2 linked regions of the Anaerocolumna sp. AGMB13020 genome follow. The protein of the gene in region 1 interacts with the protein of each later gene in a pairwise test. Links are inferred from orthologs where the notes say so. Each region holds a gene or a part of one and is shown in the gene's direction. Other genes may lie near its edges. The genes, in order: pepT and tpiA.

Evidence for each region.
Region 2: the proteins of pepT (region 1) and tpiA interact in binary tests that used the Escherichia coli proteins (3 or more experiments, as listed by UniProt). The link is inferred for Anaerocolumna sp. AGMB13020 from one-to-one orthologs.

The regions. Positions count from the first base shown.
Region 1 is NZ_CP136910.1:499,612-508,765, reverse strand. Bases 3,522-6,372 are described here. They hold pepT (peptidase T), read left to right. Parts: upstream 3,522-4,253; coding sequence 4,254-5,492; downstream 5,493-6,372. Other genes in these bases: ilvD (dihydroxy-acid dehydratase), read left to right, coding at 5,764-6,372; R2R35_RS02100 (EamA family transporter), read left to right, coding at 3,643-4,056. In the rest of the region: R2R35_RS02125 (EFR1 family ferrodoxin), read right to left, coding at 24-908; R2R35_RS02120 (SdpI family protein), read right to left, coding at 932-1,312; R2R35_RS02115 (GNAT family N-acetyltransferase), read left to right, coding at 1,550-1,960; R2R35_RS02110 (DUF5700 domain-containing putative Zn-dependent protease), read left to right, coding at 2,035-2,841; R2R35_RS02105 (GNAT family N-acetyltransferase), read left to right, coding at 3,043-3,519; more of ilvD, read left to right, coding at 6,373-7,437; ilvB (biosynthetic-type acetolactate synthase large subunit), read left to right, coding at 7,504-9,154. UniProt on the Escherichia coli protein: Cleaves the N-terminal amino acid of tripeptides.
Region 2 is NZ_CP136910.1:4,930,689-4,939,923, forward strand. Bases 2,279-5,210 are described here. They hold tpiA (triose-phosphate isomerase), read left to right. Parts: upstream 2,279-3,337; coding sequence 3,338-4,084; downstream 4,085-5,210. Other genes in these bases: R2R35_RS20785 (phosphoglycerate kinase), read left to right, coding at 2,279-3,234; gpmI (2,3-bisphosphoglycerate-independent phosphoglycerate mutase), read left to right, coding at 4,285-5,210. Outside these bases: R2R35_RS20770 (hypothetical protein), read left to right, coding at 1-104; R2R35_RS20775 (spore coat protein), read left to right, coding at 116-406; gap (type I glyceraldehyde-3-phosphate dehydrogenase), read left to right, coding at 804-1,817; more of R2R35_RS20785, read left to right, coding at 2,038-2,278; more of gpmI, read left to right, coding at 5,211-5,829; preprotein translocase subunit SecG, read left to right, coding at 5,918-6,154; rnr (ribonuclease R), read left to right, coding at 6,497-8,623; SsrA-binding protein SmpB, read left to right, coding at 8,756-9,223. UniProt on the Escherichia coli protein: Involved in the gluconeogenesis. Catalyzes stereospecifically the conversion of dihydroxyacetone phosphate (DHAP) to D-glyceraldehyde-3-phosphate (G3P).

The DNA.
Region 1 (9,154 bases):
CTGATACATATGGAAATTCTGAATTATAAATAATATTTTTCAAGATATTTTCGTACACCCGTTAATAAGATTCCTTTTGTCATGTTTTTTACCGGTGGAAATACTTTTAGATGGGCAGTATGGGCAGAAGTCTTTTTCAGATTATATCCGTTCTTTAAGACGAGAAATTTACCGATTCCAGGAGTAATTGCGTTATGGGGACAACCATAGACACAACGCATACAGAGAACACATTTATCATGAAAAACGGGCTTCTTATCTGACATACTGATATTCCTTGTTGGGCATTCTTTGCTGCACCAGGAACAACCGGTACAACCATCGGTTGCTTTAAGGTTTCTGCCAAAGATTTTACCGGAAAATAATCTTTCGAATAACCCTAAACGTGAAAATATGCGATCGATTACCAGTGGATTCTTACGGCAGGGTTTACCCGAAAGTATTTCATTTACAATTTCCGTCACCTTTAAGGGTAATGCCCTTAACAACATAGCATTAACAACCTCTTCATATGCAATTGCAAAGTTGCTGGGCATGACAATCATAGATTCATAACGAACCTCATAATTTTTTTGCTCTAACATTTTAATCACCCTCATACGGCAGGAAGTATTGGGAGATATTTCACCACCTCCGGATACGGAAATAACAGCAGCAGGGGACGATTTATGTACCAGAGGTATACAATCAAGCCATTGCTCCATAGGTTTTGGGGCATTAAAGGCGTATACAGGGTAGATAATTATTAGAAAATCATCTTTCATTTCCTTGAACAGATTTTTACTGACATCTGTCGTTTCTACTTTCAGCCCTTTGCGAAGGAAAGTATTTTTTAAAGTTTCAACAGCCAGTGCGGTACCGCCAGTTCCACTAAAGTAAGCAATATGAATGGGTTTCATAATATCCATAAGATTCCTCCATAACAGACATATTAATGTTGTTCCGAATCAGCTTTTATATATTTTTTTAACTTAAGTTCGGTAAAAATGATAGAGCCTGAAATACTTAATATAAAAACGAAAGAATTAATATATAAACTCTGGACTCCGGAATCTATTAGGTTTCTTGGAATAAGTACCTTATAGGTCAGAATAAGAGTTATTATCTCTAAGAGGGCAATAAGAAAGGAGCAATAACCAAAGGTTGTGTTAGCCATATTCCAGTTACTCTGGGATTTTAAAGAAGCTTTGGTTCTGTAACCAGCACTTTTATTACGATTATCCCGTATTGAACTGTTCATGGAAATGCATACGAATGCCATGAGTAGAGGAAGAGCAATGAAAATCCAAATGCTTAAAAAGATAAATAACATAACGAATTCCTCCTTTTGATAATAATTTGAATGAAATATGAAAATAAAGAAGTCTATATTATTATACAGTATACTACAATAATTTGACAGAGGTAAAAAAAAGCCACTCAAAGAATGATTGAGCTGGTTCAAATATTACTTTATAGAAATATTACATGGAAATAGCTATAATTAATATGAGTTCGGAAAGATAATTTATATCATGAATTCCATAGGAAATACATTTCTGATCCTATGATGACAGAGACAAAATATGTCTATCACGAAGAAAAAGTAGATCAGTATTATGAACTGAAGGTACTGGATGCTTCCAGGATATTTTTTGCTATTGTCTGTGATGATGTTGTAATTGGCGAAATCCAGTTAAAACGTATTGATACTATAAATGACTGTGCGACCCTAAGTATTGTCATGTCTGAGGATAAAGTTAAAAACAAAGGGTATGGTTCTGAAGCAGAAAGGCTTATCCTTGCATACGGTTTTGAGGTATTGAACCTTAGGACGATTTATGCCGATGCAGTACATAGGAATTATAGAAGTAAGCATGTGTTGGAGAAACTGGGGTTTGATCATCTTTATGATGATGCAATATTATCTTATTATCAATTGGACAGAGTGAAATTCGGTTTAATAAAGAAGAGGGATTGAAATACAAAACTGGCTTAATTAAAAATTGATACAGGAAATCAAGAAATAATTTGGATAAGCAAGAGAGGGACAAAATGAGATTAGAATCAGCAATAGTGCAAGCATATATTGAAGGGAAATCAGTCGATGTTTTCTCTGACAACTGGTACTTCGTAAAAGAAGGATATTGTTTTCAGAATCCATCCTACGAAAAGGAACATATTGAGGCTGTAAGTAGAATTTATTCGAAAATCAAAGAAATCGTAGAGAGTTTTATTCCCCGTAATTTAAACATTTGGGAAGCGATTTTTCCGGAGTGGAAGTGTATAATCGGTGAGGTAACGGTTAATCTTATCGTAGGGTTTCCTGAGCCTAATGATGCAACAGTGCTAAAAGCTCCCGACGGGTGTAACCATGTTATTCTGGACCTTGGTTTATGGGTGAAATACGAGGAACATTGTGATATGAGGTCCGTTATACATAATTTATTAACCCATGAATTGTGTCATATTTGTATTGGTGAAACTGTTACCGGTATAGATTACGATACGTTCAGTGATTGTTACCTTACTAATCTTGATGCTAATACTTTTCATGAAGGTTTTGCTCATTTGGTTTCTTTTGAAGATAAAGATATCAGTTCCATTAACTGGAAAGAGGAGCGATGGAATAAGGTGAAAGAAGCAGCCAAAGTTAAAATGAAAGAAGCACTTAAAGCAACAGATAAACATGAACAGGAAAAATATCTGCAGGATGCTATTTATGGCAATTACTATGATAAATTTGCCTGCATGAGCGGAATGTTCTATTTAGTGGAATGCTGGCAAAAAAATGGGATACAAGGTTTAAGGACAGTATTTAGAGAAGGATATGCCGGCTTCTCTACTAAAGCGGTAAAGTAAAATATTTGAAGTCAGGTGTATCTGAAACTCATTGTACCTTCTGGAAGGCTCCCTTTGCAGTATTTGCGTTGTATTTTTTGGAATATATCCCTACCGGCCCAAAATCGCATCTTGCTGTTTTTCGTAAATTGGCTTCCACAAAGTGGAACCTCCGGTACAAGCCGTTTTAGACACATCCTATTCAGAGAACAGGAGATATGTATGGAACTTATAAAAATAGATAAAGGATTACGTAAAGCTGTAACAGCTGCGATAACTGAAACTTGGGGCAGTTCAATCATTATAACCCGAGGTAAGATTCATAATACTGACGAGCTGGATGGTTATGTAGCCATGGAGAAGGATTCTCTTATAGGTATAATAACATATTATATTTATAATTTGGAATGTGAAGTTATTTCCCTTGACAGTTTCAAAGAAAACCGAGGGGTTGGTACTTCTTTGCTTAACACTGTTATAAATGATGCCAAAGTTAACAATTGCAGGAGAATTTTTTTGATAACAACAAATGATAATACGTCAGCTATGCGATTTTATCAAAAGCGAGGATTTGATTTTGCGGCCATGTATCATAATGCAATTGAAAAATCAAGAGAACTAAAACCACAGATTCCTCAAAATGGTTTTGAAGGGATTCCGATAAAACATGAAATTGAGTTTGAACTGGTGCTCAAATGACTGAAAATGGCATTTGAGTAAAGAAGACTAAAAAACACTGTGCGGATATTTTACAATCAAAATAATACTTGAGTATTTTAATTCTTTTGTATACAATAGAACAGAGAAGGGAGAGATAGTAAAATGTGGATTTTTTACGCATTATTGTCAGCATTTTTTGCAGCATTAACCTCAATCCTTGCGAAAACCGGTATGAAAAACGTGAATTCCAATGTAGGTACTGCGATTAGAACCATTGTTGTACTATTCATGGCTTGGCTTATAGTTTTTCTCACAGGTAAATACAAAGACATACCGGACATAACACAAAAGAGTTGGATTTTTTTGATCTTATCCGGTATAGCAACTGGGCTTTCTTGGTTATGCTATTTCAAAGCACTGCAAATAGGAGATGCTTCCAAAGTTGTCCCGATTGACAAATTCAGCGTTGTTATAACTATGATTCTAGCATTTCTATTTCTCGGTGAACCTCTCAATGCCAAAACCATTTTAGGCGGTATAATTATTACCATTGGGATGCTTGTATTAGTTTTATGAGGTGTACAGGTAAGTGCAAGTATATATTAGCATTAGGTTCTGTCCTGCAAACAGAGCTATAGCAGCAAAAACGTATCGGAATCAAAAGCTCTTATGTAAAAAATAGAAGAAAGGTTGCCGCCTACAGAGGAATCATTCTGTATAATAAAGTCTGCGGCAGTATCACAGTCTGACTGTGATATACAAAGGTGTAAAGCATGAAAAATGTAATTGACAGATTTTTAGAATATGTAAAAGTAGATACCCAATCCCAGGATGATGTAGAAGCTGTACCCAGTACAGAGAAACAAAGAAATCTGGCAGATATCCTCGTAAAGGAATTAAAGGAAATCGGAGCGTCCAATGTAAGATTGTCCGATAATTGCTATGTGTATGCCACCATACCGGCTAATACAAGTAAAAAGCTTCCCGTAATTGGTTTTGTATCTCATATGGATACCTCCAATGCAATCAGCGGAAAGGATGTCAAACCCCAGATTATCAAGAATTATGACGGTGGTGAAATCGTACTGAACAAAGACCTGAACATAAAGATGAGCCCAATTGACTATCCCAGCTTAACTCTTTCCAAGGGAAAAGACTTAATCGTAACGGACGGAACCACTCTCTTAGGAGCCGATGACAAAGCCGGGGTGGCAGAAATCATGACGCTTGCCGAAACGCTTCTGACACATCCTGAAATAGAGCATGGAACCATTCAGATTGGTTTTACACCGGACGAAGAAGTAGGAAGAGGGGTAGACTTCTTTGATGTGGAAGGTTTTGGTGCAGATTTTGCTTATACTGTTGACGGTGGTGAGTTAGGTGAAATCGAGTATGAGAACTTCAATGCAGCCTCCGGGAAATTACAGATTCAAGGCAAGAGTATTCATCCGGGTTCCGCTAAAAATAAAATGGTAAATGCCCTGCTCCTTGCAATGGAATTTCAGAACATGCTGCCTGCTCATGAAGACCCCATGCATACAGAAAATTATGAGGGCTTTTATATGTTAAATGCACTGGAGGGAACCGTAGACTCTGCAAGGGCTGTTTATATTATACGTGATCATGACAAAGCACAGTTCGAGGCCAAGAAAGCCAGATTTATAAAAATTGGGGAATACCTTAATGACAAGTATGGAGCCGGAACTTTTAACGTTGAGGTAAAGGATTCCTATTATAATATGAAAGAAAAGGTTGAACCCCATATGCATTTAATCGATAATGCAAGACGTGCTATGGAAGAATTAGGGGTTACACCTATTGTTGTTCCCATCCGTGGAGGTACAGATGGTGCAAGATTATCCTATATGGGTCTGCCTTGCCCCAATATCTGCACCGGTGGCAGCAACTTCCACGGCAGGTACGAATATATACCGGTACAATCCATGGAGAAAGTTGTTGAAATTTTATTAAAAATTGTGGAAATATATGCAACACAGGAAAATTCAAAATAATTGAATAAACTCAAACATTACGAAGTATTTACCAAGGGTGGCTCTGATACCTTTTGGTGAATACTTCTTTTTTGTGGCTGTATATAGGAAATATGCAGGCTCCGGCAGTTTTGTAATGTTGGGGCATATTATATTGTTAACTGAACCCCTGCCTAAAGTTATCTTATTAAAGATTTATGTATTGATTTTTTATTTAAATTAAGTTATTATATACGGAAACACCGTAATTTTATACATTACAGCGTCAAATTAAAGAAAAGGTGGTATTGCTATGAACAGTGACTCAGTGAAAACAGGAATACAACAAGCACCCCATAGATCGCTTTTTAATGCCTTAGGCATTACCAAGGAAGAACTAAGCAGACCTCTTATTGGTATTGTCAGCTCTTACAATGAGATTGTACCGGGCCATATGAATCTGGACAAGATTGTGGATGCAGTTAAGATGGGAGTTGCAATGGCTGGTGGTACCCCTATCGTGTTTCCGGCAATTGCTGTTTGCGACGGAATTTCCATGGGACATACTGGAATGAGATATTCCCTTGTTACCAGAGATTTAATAGCTGACTCCACCGAAGCCATGGCAATGGCACATGCTTTCGATGCTCTTGTAATGGTACCAAACTGTGATAAGAATGTACCGGGACTTTTAATGGCAGCTGCCAGAGTCAATATCCCAACTATTTTCGTAAGCGGCGGTCCTATGCTTGCAGGCAGAGTCAAGGGTGAGAAGACTAGTCTTTCCAGTATGTTTGAAGCGGTTGGAGCTTACAGCGCAGGAAAGATTTCAGAAGAGGATGTAGAGGAATATGCCTGCAAAGTGTGTCCTACAGCAGGTTCCTGTTCCGGTATGTATACGGCAAACAGTATGAATTGCCTAACAGAAGTACTTGGCATGGGCTTAAAAGGAAACGGTACGATACCAGCAGTGTATTCTGAAAGGATTCGTCTTGCGAAACAGGCAGGTATGAAGATTATGGAACTCCTGGAGAAGAATATCAGACCCAAAGACATTATGGTGAAGGAAGCATTTTTAAACGCTTTGACAGTGGATATGGCACTTGGCTGTTCTACCAACAGTATGCTTCATTTACCTGCCATAGCACATGAGGCAGGAGTGGATTTAAATCTTGAACTTGCCAATGAAGTCAGTGCAAAGACACCGAATTTATGCCATCTGGCACCTGCAGGTCATATATATATGGAGGATCTGAATGAAGCTGGCGGTGTATACGCTGTAATGAATGAATTAAATAAGAAAGACCTGCTGTATACCGATCTGATTACAGTAACCGGCAAAACAGTAGGAGAAAATATAGAACACTGTATAAACCTGGATACAGAGGTTATAAGAAGCATCGATAATCCATATAGTGAAACAGGTGGAATTGCTGTCCTAAAAGGTAATCTGGCTACCGATTCCGCAGTAGTAAAACGTTCCGCTGTAGCTCCTGAGATGCTTCAGCATGAAGGACCAGCAAGAGTATTCGATTGTGAAGACGATGCTATCGTTGCAATTAAAGGCGGTAAGATCAATCCCGGAGATGTAGTGGTTATTCGTTACGAAGGTCCAAAAGGCGGCCCGGGTATGAGAGAGATGCTTAATCCAACCTCTGCTATTATGGGCATGGGACTTGGCTCCAGTGTAGCTCTGATTACCGACGGAAGATTTTCCGGCGCTTCCAGAGGTGCAAGTATCGGACATGTTTGCCCTGAAGCAGCGGTAGGCGGAAATATTGCTCTAATTGAAGAGGGTGATATTATTCAGATAGATATTACCGCCAATGTTTTAAATGTTGCAGTTTCTGAAGAAGAACTTAATAAACGAAGAGAAAAATGGCAGCCGAAAGCGCCCAAAGTAACCTCAGGTTATCTGGCAAGATATACTGCTATGGTAACTTCAGCCAGCAGAGGCGCTATATTAGAGGTACCGGGTAAATTCTAAGTAAGAACAAGAACAAGCACCATTTACTTGGAAGATCACGATTAGGCTAAAATAGAGAGGTGTAGAATGCAGTTAACAGGATCACAGATATTAGTAGAATGTTTAAAGGAGCAGGGAGTGGATACTATATTCGGGTACCCCGGAGGAGCTGTTTTAAATATCTACGATGAATTATACAGACATCAGGATGAAATACGGCATATATTAACCTCCCATGAGCAGGGAGCCTCCCATGCAGCTGACGGTTATGCAAGATCCACTGGAAAAGTAGGTGTATGCTTAGCTACCAGCGGACCTGGAGCCACGAATCTGGTTACCGGTATCGCAACAGCATATATGGATTCAGTACCAATGGTTGCAATTACTGGAAACGTAGCCGTTAATCTTCTTGGTAAGGATAGTTTCCAGGAAGTTGATATTGCGGGTATTACCATGCCGGTAACCAAACATAACTTTATCGTAAAGGATGTAACCCAGCTTGCAGATACCTTAAGGAAAGCATTTTTAATTGCACAGACCGGAAGGCCGGGACCTGTCCTGGTGGACATCGCTAAGGATGTTACTGCTAATAAAGCAGAATATTTAAGAGTAGAACCACCTGTTATAGAGCGGATCAATAATACCTTTACCACCGAAGATATTGAAGGAGCCCTGGAGCTTATTGAAAATTCCAAACGACCTGTAATCTTTGTAGGCGGTGGAGCTGTAATATCTGACGCCTATGAAGAAGTAAGGGAACTGGTAAGAAAGACAGATGCTCCGGTCACGGACACTTTAATGGGAAAAGGTGCCTTTAGCGGAGATGACCCTTATTATACTGGAATGCTTGGCATGCATGGCACAAAGACAGCTAATTTAAGTGTGACGGAGTGTGATCTTTTAATAACCATCGGTTCCAGATTCAGCGACAGAGTAACCGGTAATACAGCACGTTTTGCACGAAATGCAAAAATACTACAAATTGATATTGATGCCGCAGAAATCAATAAAAATGTACTTGTTCATCATGCTCTGATAGGTGATATCAAAGAAGTATTAACGGCTCTTAATGAGAAACTTTCTGATCAGAAGCATGAAGAGTGGATGGAACATGTACTTGCCATGAAGGAAAAGTATCCTTTAAAATATCGTGAAAGCGGACTCACTGGTCCTTATATTCTCGAAAAATTATATGAGATAACAGGCGGAGATGCAATTATTACGACAGAGGTAGGCCAGCATCAGATGTGGTCAGCCCAGTATTTTAAATATAAGAATCCAAGAACTTTTATCACCTCAGGTGGTCTTGGAACCATGGGCTACGGTCTTGGCGCCTGTATTGGTGCCAAAGTAGCCAATCCGGATAAAGCAGTATTTAATATTGCCGGTGATGGATGTTTCCGTATGAATATGAATGAAATTGCAACGGCTACCAGATACAATATCCCTATCATTCAGGTTATATTTAATAATCATGTATTGGGAATGGTTAGACAATGGCAGTCGCTGTTCTATGGAGAAAGATATTCCTACACAACCTTATCTGATAGCGTGGACTTTGTGAAGCTGGCTGAAGCTATGGGAGCGAAGGCTTATCGGGTTAGCAAAAAAGAAGAAATAGAAGGAGTGATAAGGGAAGCAATTTCTCTGAATATTCCGGTTGTAATAGACTGTATTATTGAAAGTGATGACAAAGTATGGCCCATGGTTGCACCGGGAGCAGCAATAGAAGAAGTCT
Region 2 (9,235 bases), 4.4 Mb from region 1 along the record:
CCTATGCGGAGCAGTGCACAGATCCCAATGTGAAACAGTTTTTCCAGAAAGAAGTGCAGTCATCTGAGCAAACAAGACAGAAACTAATTCAATTTCTTAAATAGGAGGTTTCAATATGCAGGAACAAGCAATGGTAACAGACGCTCTTAGTTCAATTAATGCAGGTTTAAAAAGTCTAGGAGATATGATTTCCCAGGCAGAAGATCAGGAACTCAGACAGACATTACAGCAGATGAGAAATGATGCAGAAACCTGCCAGCATGAGCTGTATACAATAGCAAAAAATAAAAATTATTATCCTCCCTCACAAAAAGCGACAGAGGAAGAGATAACAAACCTGAGAAATATCGCTAACCAGACAGTACAGTCCTCTCAAAGCGGACAAGCAGCACAAGGCATGAGATAACAATAGAAGGTCCTATCAAATGTCATAGAAATGAATTCGGCAGGGAGTCCATGGAACATACTGCACCTGCAGTATACTCCCGTGTCCGGATTCCTCCTTATGCCATATTGCATTTGATTTCTTATGATTTCTTCCGTGAATAAATGTAAATGGAAAAATATTACTGATAAAATGCACAAAGATTTATGTCTCTGTAATCTTTTTATGAATTATCTATTAATCTTATTTGAATTTATATTTTGTACTTGATATTTTCCTATAAAAAAGGTAAAATAATATAGTGTTTGAGAAAATTTTGTCAATCATGCTGGTTAATAGCTGTCGCTCCTACATAAGACTATTGTTATGGAACATATGGCAGCATATTATAAAATTAACAATTAGGAGGAATATAATCATGGCAGTAAAAGTAGCAATTAATGGTTTCGGACGTATTGGACGTCTTGCATTCAGACAGATGTTTGGAGCAGAGGGATATGAAATCGTAGCTATCAACGACTTAACAAATCCTAAAATGCTTGCACACTTATTAAAATATGATACAGCACAGGGAAGATACGCTTTAGCAGATAAAGTTGAAGCAAAAGAGTCTTCTATCGTAGTAGATGGTAAAGAAATCAAAATCTATGCTGAGAAAAACGCAGCAGACCTTCCTTGGGGAGAAATCGGTGTAGACGTAGTTCTTGAGTGTACTGGATTCTATGTATCTAAAGCAAAATCTCAGGCTCATATCGATGCAGGTGCTAAGAAGGTTGTAATCTCTGCTCCCGCAGGTGATGATCTTCCTACAATCGTATTCGGTGTTAACGAGAATACATTAACAGCAGCAGATACTATCATTTCTGCAGCTTCTTGTACAACAAACTGCTTAGCTCCTATGGCTAAAACATTAAATGACTTATCCGAAATTGAAAAAGGCTTCATGACAACAATTCACTCCTATACTGGTGACCAGATGACATTAGATGGTCCTCATCCTAAGGGAGATTTAAGAAGAGCTCGTGCAGCTGCTGAAAATATCGTTCCTAACTCTACTGGTGCTGCTAAAGCTATCGGTCTTGTTATTCCTGAGTTAGCTGGTAAATTAGACGGTGCTGCTCAGCGTGTACCTACCCCTACTGGTTCTATCACAGAATTAGTTGCTGTTACCAAGAGCAAAGTAACAAAAGATGATGTTAACAAAGCTATGAAAGCAGCAGCTAGCGCATCTTTCGGTTACACAGAAGAAGAATTAGTATCTTCCGATATCATTGGTATCAGTGAAGGTTCTTTATTCGATGCAACTCAGACAAAGGTTACTCCTCTTGATGGGGACAAGACTTTAGTAAAAGTTGTTTCCTGGTATGACAATGAGAATTCCTACACTAGCCAGATGGTTAGAACAATCAAATTCTTTGCTGAGTTAGCATAATAGTTATTGCATAGTAATATTTGCATAATTCATTAACAGTATTTATTTTTGCTTGTTACGGAATAGGAATTTGCTATAATTTATAATTATATTGATCCTTAATGGGTCCGGTCTTTGTAAGCAAAGTCGAGGAACGTTAACCGAACCCTCTGCTTTGCTATAAAGATCGGGCTCATTTTTTATAAGAATATTTATTAGAACATATTGAAAGGAGTCTATTATGTTAAATAAAAAGTCAGTAGATGATATTAACGTTAAAGGCAAAAGAGTATTAGTACGTTGTGATTTCAATGTACCTTTACAGGAAGGTAGAATTACAGATGAGAACCGTCTGGTAGCAGCACTTCCCACTATTCAGAAATTAATCAAAGATGGCGGCAAGGTTATTCTTTGCTCTCACCTTGGTAAACCGAAGGGTGAGCCTAAGCCTGAATTATCCTTAGCTCCTGTAGCTGTAAGACTTGCAGAGCTATTAGGACAGCCTGTTAAATTTGCAGCTGATGCTACAGTAATAGGCGAGAATGCAAAAAAAGCTGTTGCTGAAATGCAGGATGGTGAAGTGGTTCTTCTTGAGAATACACGTTATAGAGCAGAAGAGACAAAGAATGTAGATGCATTCAGTGAAGATCTTGCTTCTATCACAGATATATTCGTAAACGATGCTTTCGGTACTGCTCACAGAGCACACTGCTCCAACGTTGGTATCACAAAATATGTTGATACTGCAGTAGTTGGATACTTAATGCAGAAAGAAATCGATTTCCTTGGCAATGCTGTTAATAATCCGGAGAGACCTTTCGTGGCAATTCTTGGAGGCTCTAAAGTTTCCAGTAAGATTTCTGTTATCAACAACCTTCTTGACAAAGTGGATACGCTTATCATTGGTGGAGGTATGGCCTTTACCTTCATGAAGGCAAAGGGAGAAGAAATCGGAAGTTCTATGTTGGAAGCAGATTATCTTGATTATGCAAAAGAAATGATTGAGAAAGCAGCTCAGAAAGGTGTTAAGTTATTAATACCTGTTGATACCATCGCTGCGAAATCTTTTTCTAATGACGCAGAATTCAAAACAGTAACCAGTGAAGAAGGAATTGAAGAAGGCTGGTTAGGTCTTGATATCGGTGAGAAAACTAGCAAGCTTTACGCAGATGCTGTAAAAGAAGCTAAGACTGTAGTATGGAACGGACCTATGGGTGTTTTCGAAATGTCTAATTTTGCCAACGGAACTATCGCAGTTGCGAAAGCACTTGCAGAAATTGATGCAACAACCATTATCGGTGGTGGTGATTCAGCAGCGGCTGTTAATATCTTAGGCTTTGGTGATAAGATGACTCATATATCAACAGGCGGCGGCGCTTCTCTTGAATTCCTGGAAGGAAAAGAACTTCCTGGTGTAGCAGCAGCTAACGATAAATAATAAGTACTTGATTCATAGCATAAAGTCACAGTAGTATATAATATCAGGGACTGACAGCTTCGATGCCTGACAGTCCCTTTTCTTAAGGAAAAGGAGAAATAAAATGCGTAGAAAAATTATAGCCGGTAACTGGAAAATGAATAAAACTACCAGTGAGACCGTAACTCTTATCAATCAGTTAAAACCCCTTGTAGCAACAGAAGATGCGGACGTTGTATTTTGCGTTCCCGCTATATCCTTAACAACAGCAGTAGAAGCAGCAAAGGGTTCCAATATACAGATTGGTGCTGAGAATATGCATTTTGAAGAAAATGGTGCCTATACAGGAGAAATCGCTCCTGGAATGCTCGATGATATCGGTGTTCGCTATGTAATTATCGGACATTCTGAGAGAAGAGAGTATTTTGCGGAATCCGATGTAACCGTAAATAAGAAAGTACTGAAAGCTTTCGAGCATGGAATTACACCCATTGTCTGCTGTGGTGAATCTCTTACCCAGAGAGAGCAGGGCGTAACGATTGACTTTATCCGTCAGCAGATTAAAATTGCTTTCTTAAACGTAACTCCTGACCAGGCAAAAACAGCTGTCATTGCCTATGAGCCTATCTGGGCTATTGGAACCGGCAAAGTAGCAACCTCTGCTCAGGCACAGGAAGTGTGTAAAGCAATTCGTGAGTGCATCGCTGAAATCTATGATACAGATACAGCAGCAGCCATCCGTATCCAATACGGCGGAAGTGTTACAGCTGATTCTGCAGCAGAGTTATTTGCACAGCCTGATATCGACGGCGGATTAGTTGGCGGCGCAAGCTTAAAGCCTGATTTCGGGAAAATTGTTAATTATAAATAATATAAATGAAAATGCTTTTCATAATCTAAAGTTTCATTTATAATGATATTGTAAAACCGTCTTACATAAGGTGAATAATCTTATGTAAGATTTCGCAGTTAAAACTGCCAGACATAATGAAGTGATATGAGGCTCACAATTTATTCTAACCAAACAGATGTGAAACATCTTTCGTGAGCTCCAGGAAAAGGAGTGTTCATATGAGTAAAAAACCTACAGTATTAATGATATTAGACGGCTATGGATTAAATGACAAGACCGAAGGTAATGCAGTAAAATTAGCAAAAACTCCTGTAATGGATAAACTGCTTTCTGAGTATCCATGGGAAAAGGGCTATGCTAGTGGTATGGCGGTAGGACTTCCGGAAGGACAGATGGGAAATTCAGAAGTTGGACATTTAAACATGGGTGCCGGCAGAATTATATACCAGGAATTAACCAGAATAACAAAAGAAATCGCTGACGGAGATTTCTTTCAGAATGAAGCTTTAAAGAAAGCAATGGAAAACTGCAGAGAGAACAATTCAGATCTGCATTTATACGGACTGCTTTCAGATGGTGGTGTTCACAGTCATATTACACATGTATACGGATTGCTTGAAATGGCAAAAAGAGAAGGTGTTAAGAATGTTTATGTACACGCTTTCTTAGATGGAAGAGATACCCCTCCCACCTCAGGAAAAGGTTTTGTAATCGCACTGGAAGAGAAGATGAAAGAACTCGAAATCGGTAAAGTGGCTTCTGTAATGGGTCGTTACTATGTAATGGACCGCGATAACCGTTGGGACCGTGTGGAAAAAGCGTACCGTGCTCTTGCCTGCGGAGAAGGTGACGAAGCGGCAAGTGCTTCAGAGGCAGTACAGGCTTCTTATGACAAAGAAATCAATGATGAATTTGTAATCCCTACTGTTGTGAAAGAAAAGGGTAAACCAGTAGCTGTTATTAAGGAAAATGATTCCGTTATCTTCTTTAACTTCAGACCTGACCGTGCAAGAGAGATAACAAGAGCTTTCTGCGACGATGATTTTAAAGGCTTTGAGAGACCAGCAGGAAGAATACCTTTAACTTACCTTTGCTTTACCGAATATGATGTTACCATTGAGCACAAGCTTGTTGCATTCCATAAAATGGCTATTGATCACACCTTTGGTGAGTTTTTGGCTGAAAATAACTTAAAGCAGCTTCGAATGGCTGAGACAGAGAAATATGCCCATGTTACGTTTTTCTTTAATGGTGGTGTCGAAGTTCCGAACGAAGGGGAAGAGAGGATTCTTGTTAACTCTCCGAAAGTTGCAACCTATGACTTACAGCCTGAGATGAGTGCTTTCTCAGTAGCCAAGAACCTTGTGGAAGCAATTGAGTCTCTGAAATATGATATGATAATCGTAAATTTTGCAAATCCGGATATGGTTGGACATACAGGAATCGTAGAAGCTGCTGTCAAAGCGGTGGAAGCTATTGATGTCTGCGTAGGCCAGGTGTATGATGCTCTTATAAAAGTAGATGGACAGATGTTCGTATGCGCAGATCACGGTAATGTAGAACAGCTTATCGATTATGAGACAGGTGAGCCTTTCACTGCACATACCACCAACCCGGTTCCTTTTGTACTTGTGAATTATGATAAAGAATATGGTTTAAGAGAAGGCGGCTGTTTAGCGGATATCGCGCCTACTTTGATTGAAATGCTGGGATTAACGAAACCTGTTGAAATGACTGGTAAATCCTTACTGATAAAGAAATAACACGGCATCCCCAGAAGAAATAAAGCTTACGCTTGTCTTTTGTGGCAGCCTGTGTTATAATCAAAACAGTGCGTTAGGAGGTGTCTTAATGGAAGTATTAAAAATAATAATCACTGTAATATTTGTAATTGTATGCCTTTCCTTATCTGTATGCGTATTAGCACAGGAAGGTAAGTCTGCCGGACTTTCCGGTTCCATCAGCGGCTTAGCAGATACTTATTGGGGTAAGAACAGAAGCAGATCGAAAGAAGGCGGTTTATTAAAGGCTACCATCATACTTGCTGCAGCATTTATCGTTCTTTCTATCGTTTTGAATGTTCTTTAATAAGTCTTAGAATCAGATATGAGAAGCATCCCTGGATCCAGAAGCATAGGATTCAGGGGTGTTTTTTTCTGTAAGTAATGCCTATGAAGCCTTTTAAAATGTCGGGAGGATGTAACAAAAACGATTTTTCTGAAATCAAAAAACACTCTTGTCTACCATGTAAAAGATGCCATAAAAAAATAAGTATATAATGGCTTATAAGATAAGAAACTACTAAGATATAAATAAAATAACAGGCAAACATAAGTCTGCAAGACGAATATAAGTGTATTAAACACAGGAGAATTATGGTATACTATTTGTAACGAAACGGTGAAGGTCCGGCAGGCAGAAAGAGGATATATGGATAAAATAATTTTAGAAGAAAGAAAAAAAATACTGCTTGAGTTTATAAGCAGCAAAGAATACCAGCCAATGAAAATAAAAGATATGGCTGCAATTCTTCAAGTTCCAAGAAATGAGAAGAGTGATTTTCGTGAAGTCGTTGAAGCTCTTATTGCAGATGGTAAAATAGAAGCAGACAATGCAGGTAAATACCGAATTTCGGATAATAATACAAAAACTGGTGTTTTTACTGGTACACAAAGAGGTTTTGGTTTTGTAATTGTAGAGGGTGAAGCAGAAGATATTTTTATACCAGAGAATGCCACCAGAGGTGCTCTTCATAATGATAAGGTACTTGTTACAGTACGGGAGAGCCGAACCGGAAAGCGTATGGAGGGAGAGGTCATCCGAATACTGGAGCGAAGTAATACAACAGTAGTTGGAACCTTTGAGAAAAGTAAAAATTATGGTTTTGTTATTCCTGATAACACCAAGTTTGGAAAAGACATCTTTATTCAGAAAGAGCATACCAAAGGTGCTGTTAACGGGCATAAAGTTATCGTCAAATTAACGAATTTCGGAGATAAGGATAAGAATCCGGAAGGCAGAGTTGTTGAAATCCTGGGACATATTAATGATCCTGGTGTAGATATAAAATCCGTTATTGCTGCCTACAATCTGCCTTTGGAATTTCCGGAAGAGGTTATGAAACAGGTGGAAACAACAGAGGAAGAAATCTCGGAGGAGGAAATAAGAGGCAGGAAGGATCTTCGCAAGCTGCAGACAGTAACTATAGATGGAGAGGATGCAAAGGATCTGGATGATGCTATAACCATATCAAAAGAGGGTGAGATTTATCGTTTAGGTGTTCATATAGCAGATGTAACACATTATGTCAGAGAGAATACGCCACTGGATAAAGAAGCATTAAGCAGAGGAACCAGTGTATATCTGGTGGACAGAGTCATCCCCATGCTGCCTCACAAACTGTCAAATGGTATTTGCTCCTTAAATGCCGGTACTGACAGATTGGCCTTAAGCTGTATAATGGATATTGATGATAAGGGGACTGTTATCGGACATGAAATAACAGAGTCGGTAATATGTGTAGACCGGCGAATGACCTATACCAGTGTAAAAAAGATACTGGAAGAAAAAGAGGAAGCTGAAATCAAGGAATATGAAGAACTGGTCCCTATGTTTCTGCTTATGGAGGAACTTGCTGAAATATTAAGAGAAAAAAGAAGTAAAAGAGGTTCCATAGATTTTGATTTTCCAGAAAGTAAGATTATTTTAGATCCCGAAGGACATCCCATTGAGATTAAACCATATGACAGAAACAAAGCAACCAGGATAATAGAAGACTTTATGTTAATTGCCAACGAAACAGTTGCAGAGGACTATTTTTGGCAGGAGATTCCGTTTGTATACAGAAGCCATGAAAATCCGGATTCTGAGAAAATAAAGGAACTGGGCATCTTTATCAATAATTTTGGCTATAGCATTCGTATTGGCCAGGAGGAAATCCATCCAAAAGAATTGCAGAAGTTATTGAGAAAAGTAGAAGGTACACCTGAAGAAGCACTAATCAGCAGACTTACCCTGCGCTCCATGAAAAGAGCGAAATATACACCTGACAGTGATGGTCATTTCGGATTAGCAACCAAATACTACAGTCATTTCACCTCACCGATCAGACGATATCCTGATTTACAGATCCATCGCATTATAAAGGAGAATTTAAAAGGAGGATTAAGCGAGAAACGTTATAATCATTATCATAAAATTCTTCCGGATGTCTCAAGACAGGCAAGTATAACGGAGCGCCGTGCCGATGACGCAGAAAGAGATGTATTAAAGCTTAAAAAAGTAGAGTATATGAGCGACAGGATAGGGGAAGAGTTTGAAGGTGTTATTTCAGGTATTACCAATTGGGGTATGTACGTGGAACTTCCCAATACAGTAGAAGGTCTTGTCAGGGTTACTGATATGGAGGATGACTTCTATATCTATGATGAAGAACGTTATACCATGACAGGTGAGCACACTAAAAAGAGCTATAAGCTCGGACAAAAAGTCAGAGTCAGAGTCACAGCTACTGATAAATTACAGAAGGTTATAGATTTTGAACTTGTAGAAGAATAAAAAGAAAAAATATATAAAAAAGAATATGACAATTTAAGAGTTAGGCCCTTCAAGTGTAAGTTAGAATTCGGAGAACTTACACTTGAAGAGGTACATTCATTTCATGAAATTAATTATTCAGAAAGAGGTTGTATGGGAAAAGATGCTATAAAGATGATTGCCAATAATAAGAAAGCCAGATTTGACTTTTTTATAGAGGATACTTTTGAAGCAGGCATTGTACTGCATGGTACAGAAGTCAAATCCTTAAGAATGGGCAAATGCAGTGTGAAAGAATCATTTATCAGGATTGAGAATGGTGAGGTTTATATATACGGTATGCATATCAGTCCATATGAAAAAGGCAATATTTTTAATAAAGACCCTCTACGTGTGAAGAAACTGCTGCTTCATAATTATGAAATCAATAAAATAATGGGAAAAGTGGCACAAAAAGGTTATACTGTTGTTCCGCTTACCGTGTACTTAAAGGGAAGCCTCGTAAAGGTTGAAATTGGACTTGCAAGAGGTAAAAAACTCTATGATAAGAGAGAAGACATAGCTAAAAAAGATCAGAGAAGAGAAGCGGAGAAGGATTTCAAGATAAAAAACCTCAATTAATCTTTTCGCTTA